DNA from 2 places in the Pseudarthrobacter oxydans genome. Region 2 is predicted to be linked to the other one. Evidence: predicted binding sites of a transcription regulator. Region 2 holds the regulator's gene; the other holds the start of a gene.

Region 1 (3,408 bases), 1.7 Mb from region 2:
TTGATCTTCTCGATGGGCGCGGTGTCCCAGTCGCGGGAGAGGATGTGGAAGGAGTCAAGGCACGTGCCGAAGTTGGGGTGGTCCACCATCTCCACCAGGCGGTAGGCATGCTCGTAGTCATTGACGTACTTGCCCCAGGCCAGGGCCTCGTAGGCGACCCTGATGCCGTGCTCCCCTGCCAGCTCCGCGAGTTCGGAGAGCTGGGAGGCGCGGAGGTCGTCGTCGTCGATGGTGGCCGTAGCCACGTTCGAGCAGACGAGGATGGTGTCCATGCCCAGCCGGGACATCAGCCTGAACTTCGCTTCAGCACGCCGAAGGTTGGCCTTCAGCAGGTCCGGGGTGACGCCGTCGAAATCCCGGAACGGCTGGTAGAGGTCCAGCCCCAGGCCGAGGTCTGCGGCCATCTTCCGCACATCCTCGGGGCTCAGCGGCGAGGTGATTAGGTCCTGTTCGAAGATCTCGATGCCGTCGAAGCCCGCGATGGCGCAGGCCTGCATCTTTTCCTTCAGCGTGCCGGAGAGGCAGACGGTGGCAATTCCGGTGCGCATCAGGCAGCCACCTCCTCTGCGGCCACAAGTTCCAGGAAGTGGCTGCGCATGCGGTCCGGGTCCGCTTCGAGGCCGGTAAAGATGCGGAAGGCGTCGGCGGCCTGGCCCACGGCCATGCGGCCGCCGTCCAGCACGTCGCAGCCCTTGGCGCGGGCGCCGCGGACGAGTTCGGTCTCGATGGGGCGGTAGACGATGTCCGCCACCCAGTGCCGGGGCTCCAGCAGGTCCAGGTCGAGGGGAACGCCGGGGTGGGCGGCCATGCCCACGGGGGTGCAGTGCACCAGGCCGTCGGCCAGGGGCATCAGCCGCGGCAGCTCCGTCGTCGTCCGTGCCGTCACGGTGCTGTCCGGAAAGAAGCCGGCCAGTTCAGCGGCCCGGGCGGCACCGCGGGCGGCGTCCATGTCCACGAGGTCCAGGTGGCGGACACCGGCGGAGAGCAGGGCGTAGGCGACGGCGGAACCGGCACCGCCGGCACCCAGCTGCACCACGCGGTCCAGCTTTGCGGCAGGGAGGCCGGAAGCCAGCGCGGCGGCAAAGCCGGAAAAGTCGGTGTTGTGGCCGACGAACCGGCCGTCTTCGATCACCACGGTGTTGACGGCGCCCAGCCGGCGGGCGTCCGGAGAAACTTCATCCAGGTGCTGCAGGACCAGCTGCTTGCAGGGGTGGGTGATGTTCAGTCCATTGAAGCCGAGGTTCCGGGCGCTCCTGAGGAGCTCTCCCACGGATTCCCCGGAAAGGCCCAGTTCCAGGAGGTCGATGGGCCGGTAAAGGTAGCGCAGTCCCTGCACATCACCTTCGCGTTCGTGCATGGGCGGGGTGAGTGACGGCATCACGCCGTCGCCGACCAGTCCCACGAGGTAGGACTCAGTTCGATTACTCATCCGTGCAGCTCCTTTGAAACGGCACCGGGCGGCCGGCGTTGCCCTCGGGCACACGCCGCCAGCAGGTGACTGGAATAACGATATAACAAATGTTCACTTCTCGCACTATTGTTCTAGATACGAACAAGCAGGGCCGATTCTGCGGTATTCGTGCCATGGGGCACGCACCGGCTCACCGCTGCGGAAGGCGCGCGGCCAGTTCCGCCGCGGCCTCCTGCAGCAGGGGAACGTGCGCCTCCAGGCCTTCAAGGCTCAGGCGGAAGACAGGAACGGCAGCGGCCAGCGAGGCGAACGCGTGGCCCTGGGAGTTGAGGAGCGGGACCGCGACGGCGCGCATGCCGGCCTCGTTCTCCTCATCCATCACCGCATACCCCTGGGCCCGGACCTTCTCGATTTCGGCACGGAAGGCGTCGCGGTCCGTAATGGACTTTTCCGTCAACCGCTCCAGCGGAAGCTCCGCCAACAGCTTTTCCCGCTCGGCATCCTCCGCGAAGGCCACCAGGGCCTTGCCGACGGCGGTAGTGGAGAGGGAGCCCAGGTGTCCGGGGTCGCTGGTCACCCTGAACATCTGCGGGCCGTCCACCTTGTTCACCGTCAGGTGGTGGTGGCCGTCCCGGACACTCAGGATGGTTGCCTCACCCGTCTGCTCGGTCACCCGGCGCAAAACCGGCATGGCCGTTCCTGCGAAGCCGTGGTGGTTCGAGACCCGCTGGCCCAGCTGGAAGATCCTCAGGCCCAGGTGGTACCGGCGCCCGTCCGGTTCATAATCAACGAACCCGTCCCGCGTCAGCGATCCCAGCAGGCGGTAAGTGGTGCTGAAGGGCAGGTCCGCACGGCGGGAGATTTCCGCGGCACTCGCGCCGCGGGGCTCGTCTCCCAGGAGGACCAGGAGGCCCAGGGCCTTGCCCACCATGTCCGTACGGTCCGCCTTGGCCGCCTTGGCGTCCGCTTTGATGTCGACAGCTGCATCGTCGTCAGCTGTGGTTTGATTCACACTCATACCTCGATGTTGCCACATAGTGAGAGCTATTTCTAGATGATGATTATTTTCTTGACAAGTGACTCCACTCACAGCCATCATTGCTGTATCGCACAAGTAGCTCCCACCATGTGGCTACTGTTCGGGTTTTCCCAACCGTCCAGCCGTGCCGGGCCAAGCCCCTACCCCAGGCCGCGCCGGCTGCGAGCCCCCTGATCCATCCGCGACAAAGTCGTCACATCTAAGGAACTCCATGAGCCAGTTACTTCCGTCCACTGAGCCAGGCATCGCCGCCCCGGCCGGGACGCCGAAGAAGGCAGCCCTCGCCAGCTTCCTGGGCAGCGCCGTCGAATACTACGACTTCTTCATCTTCGGTTCCGCCGCAGCCCTGATCTTCCCCACGGTCTTCTTCCCCAATGCTGACGCGAACGCGGCCATCATGTCCTTCGCCACCTTCGGCTTCGCCTACGTGGCGCGGCCGGTTGGCGCCGTCATCCTGGGCCACTTCGGCGACAGGGTGGGCCGCCGGAAGGTCCTGATGTTCACTCTCCTGCTGATGGGTGCCTCCACCTTCCTGATCGGCTGCCTTCCGGACTTCAACACCGTTGGCTGGTGGGCTCCGGCCCTGCTGGTCCTGGCCCGGCTTTGCCAGGGCCTCTCCGCCGCCGGCGAGCAGGCAGGCGCCTCCTCCATGACGCTGGAGCACGCCCCGGACAACCGCCGCTCCTTCTTCACCTCCTGGACCCTCACCGGTACCCAGGGCGGCCAGATCCTCGCTGCCCTCGTCTTCATCCCCGTGCTCGCCCTTCCGGACGAGATCAAGTACGGCATCGGCTGGCGCATCCCGTTCTGGCTGAGTGCCGTGGTGGTTGTTGTTGCCTTCTTCATCCGCCGCACCCTGCACGAGCCGCCGGCCTTCGAGGAAGCACAGAAGTCTGCGCAGATCTCCAAGCTCCCTGTCGCCGACCTCCTCAAGGGCCACTGGCGCGACGTCCTCCGC
Region 2 (3,408 bases):
GACGTCCATGGAGTGCCTGGGCTCCCAGAAGTGCCCCATGGCTGCGGAATGCTTCAGCGAACTGGCGCGCCAGGACGCTGCTGAAGCGGATGTTGTGGTCACCAACCATGCGATGCTCGCCGTCAGCGCGTTCGAAGGCCTGGCCGTCCTGCCCGAATATGACGTGGTGGTGGTGGATGAGGCCCATGAACTCCAGGACAGGGTTACCGGGGCGGTCTCCGGCCAGCTCTCGGTGGCCATGGTCCACGCCGCTGCCGCCGGTGCGCGGAAGCACACGGCCATCACCGTTGATGCGTTGAACGCCGCAGCCGCCAACTTGGAGCTTGCCCTGGCAGGCGTGCCGAACGGGCTGCTCCCGAACGGGCTCAATGATGAACAGCTGGACTGCGTGGACCAGCTGCGGGATGCCTGCCGGGCTGCCCTCTCGGATTCAAAGGGGGACAGCAGCGCCACGGCCGACGGCGGCAGGCAGCTCGCGCGGTCGCGGCTGCTGCTCATCCTGGAACTTTGTGAACGGCTCCTGGCAGCCCGGGAGAACCGCGAAGTGGTGTGGTTTTCCCGTGCCAGTTCCTTTGACCCTGCACAGGGATTCTCCCCGCCGGACGAGACCGCTCCTGCGTTGATCAACATCGCGCCGCTGTCCGTTGCCGGGAGGCTGCGCGAAGGACTCTTCGCCGGCCACACGGTGGTGCTGACCTCCGCGACGCTGGCCATCGGTTCCGCGTTTGAACCTGCCGCGGGCGGACTGGGCCTGGTGGGTGACGGCGCCCCGAGCTGGACAGGCGTGGACGTGGGATCACCCTTCGACTACCCAAAGCAGGGCATCCTCTACGTGGCCGGGCACCTGCCGAAGCCCGGCAGGGGTGCTTCCCCGGAAGCACTGGACGAACTGGAAGCCCTGATCCGTGCTTCCGGTGGCGGGGCGCTGTGCTTGTTCTCGTCCCGGCGTGCGGCAGAGGAAGCGGCCGAGGCACTGCGCCCCAAGCTGGGGATGACCGTCCTCTGCCAGGGTGACTCCACCATGACCGGCCTGGTAAAGCAGTTCGCCGACGAGCCCGATACCTGCCTGTTCGGGACCATGTCCCTTTGGCAGGGCGTGGACGTCCCCGGCGGCTCGTGCCGGCTTGTGGTGATAGACCGCATCCCGTTTCCGCGGCCGGACGATCCCCTCATGACGGCGCGCTCACGGGCAGTAGCCCAGGCAGGTGGAAACGGCTTTATGTCGGTTTCGGCCACCCACGCCGCGATCCGGCTCGCCCAGGGGGCAGGCCGGCTGATCCGTTCCACGGGCGACAGGGGAGTGGTGGCCGTGCTTGACTCCCGGCTTGCCACTGAACGCTATGCAGGGTTCCTGCGCGGGGCGCTGCCGCCCTTCTGGTCCACAACAGACCGGAAGACGGCGATTGCCGCCCTGGAGCGGCTGGCCCGGGAAAACGCCTGAGGCCGTCTCGCTGCAGCGGACGGAGTTTCCCTGCTACAGCGAGCGGAGTACCGACACAACCTTGCCCATGATGGTGGCGTGGTCTCCGAGGATGGGCTCGTACTGGGTGTTCTGCGGGAGCAGCCACGTGTGGCCGTCACGCTGGCGGAATGTCTTGACGGTGGCTTCATCATCCAGGAGCGCGGCCACGATATCCCCGTTGGCCGCATCCTGCTGGCGGCGGACCACAACCCAGTCGCCATCGCAGATGGCTGCATCCACCATCGAATCCCCGGCTACCCGAAGCATGAACAGTTCCCCCTGGCCCACCAGTTGCCTGGGGAGCGGCATCACGTCCTCCACCAGCTGGTCGGCAAGGATGGGGCCGCCTGCGGCGATCCGGCCCACCAGGGGAACCATCGCCGTGTCCAGGGCGGTGGGCAGTTCGGTCACAGTCGCTGCACCGGGTGAACGGACGGCGGACGCCTGGCTTGCCGGCTTTGCGGCTCCGCCGTCCAGGGTCAGCGGCATCAGGACTTCCATGGCCCGCGGCCGCTTGGGGTCGCGGCGGAGGTAGCCAAGCTTCTCCAGCTGGGAAAGCTGGTGCGTCACGCTCGAAAGGCTCGCCAGTCCCACGGTGTCGCCGATCTCCCGCATGGACGGCGGGTACCCGTTTTCGTTGACCGAGCGCTGGATGGTTTCGAGGATCTTCTTTTGCCGTGGAGTCAGGCCCTTGGCGGTCCTCTTCGGTTGCGCGGTTGCCCTGCCCCCGGCGGCTGCTGCTGCCATATTCGCCAATGCCTTTCGGTTCCGCCGGCCCTCTCCATGGCCATGCCCTGGAAGTTCCCGCCCCTAAATGTCAGACCCTGCTGATCGACTGTCCAGGTGGTTGTTCTTTGGTTCAAAGCTAGGCCAGCCGCATTGCTTTTTCAAACATTTGTTCTAGCGAGTCTCGACAATGTTCGTTGATAGGTGCTAAAACAGAGAAAGCAAAGTTCGAATATATGTTCTACTCATTGCCCTGGTCATTCGAAGACTACGCCGGAAAAGGTCCGGCCGGGGGCGGAGGGAAGGACGTCCGGGCAGCACAGTACGGTCCAGGAGGGCTCAGATCATGTCAGCTACATCTGTTTCGCGGGGTTCACGCCACCAGCTGCTTTCGGTGCAGCAAATCCTGTCCCAGGCGGACAATCGGCAGGCCGGACGGCCTGCGCCTCTTCCGCCCCTTCGCCTGACCCGTCGTGGTCGCATCGTGCTGATCGGCATTCCGCTGGTCCTGCTCGCTGCCCTGCTTCTTTCGCTGGCAGGCTTTTTCAATGCCCCGGCCAAGGCGTCGGAGTCTGCGACGGATCTTGCAACGACGCCCACTGTCACAGTCACGGTCCAGCCTGGCGAGTCACTGTGGGGCATTGCGGCCGGTGTCGCACCGGAGCGTGATCCGCGGGACGTCGTGGCGGACATCGTGCAGCTCAATAACCTCCCGGCCGGCGCGGTCTTCCCCGGCCAGCAATTGTTCGTGCCCGCAAGTTAGGACCCGGCATTTTGCCTCTCCACGGGCGGCAGGGCGCGGCACGCCGGGAGCGAACAGGAAACCGTCACATTTTCCGGTGTCCGGCCCGGGCACTAAACTGTTCAGGTGAATGACCAGCTAGAGCGCCTGAACCGGCTTCCCCTCCGCAGCAACCTCCGCGGGCTTACGCCCTATGGCGCGCCCCAGTTGGACGTTCCAATCCTCCTGAACGTGAATGAAAACACCCATGGGGTTCCGGCTGACGTCAGGGCGGCCATTAGCGCAGCGGTGTCAGAAGCGGCAGCAGGACTCAACAGATACCCGGACCGGGAATTCACCGACCTGCGGAAGGCGTTGGCGGAGTACCTGGGGCACGGGCTGGATGAATCCAACCTTTGGGCGGCCAACGGCTCCAACGAAGTCCTTCAGCAGATACTCCAGGCCTTTGGCGGCCCAGGACGTACAGCGCTCGGATTCC

Evidence for each region. Region 2 encodes LexA, which represses DNA repair genes until DNA is damaged. Its sites were predicted from a motif close to TCGAACANNTGTTCGA; they were not measured.
Region 1: a site for LexA is predicted at 1,511-1,526, ahead of SMD14_RS19835 (shikimate dehydrogenase). Genes of this name have one in related genera too.

What each region holds. Positions count from the first base shown of each region.
Region 1 is NZ_CP139438.1:4,349,773-4,353,180, forward strand. Features, by position in the region: gene SMD14_RS19830 (TIM barrel protein) at 1-548, opposite strand, end outside; gene SMD14_RS19835 (shikimate dehydrogenase) at 548-1,429, opposite strand; gene SMD14_RS19840 (IclR family transcriptional regulator) at 1,602-2,429, opposite strand; gene SMD14_RS19845 (MFS transporter) at 2,662-3,408, shown strand, end outside.
Region 2 is NZ_CP139438.1:1,651,808-1,655,215, forward strand. Features, by position in the region: gene SMD14_RS07515 (ATP-dependent DNA helicase) at 1-1,441, shown strand, start outside; gene lexA (transcriptional repressor LexA) at 1,475-2,209, opposite strand; gene SMD14_RS07525 (LysM peptidoglycan-binding domain-containing protein) at 2,535-2,951, shown strand; gene SMD14_RS07530 (histidinol-phosphate transaminase) at 3,057-3,408, shown strand, end outside.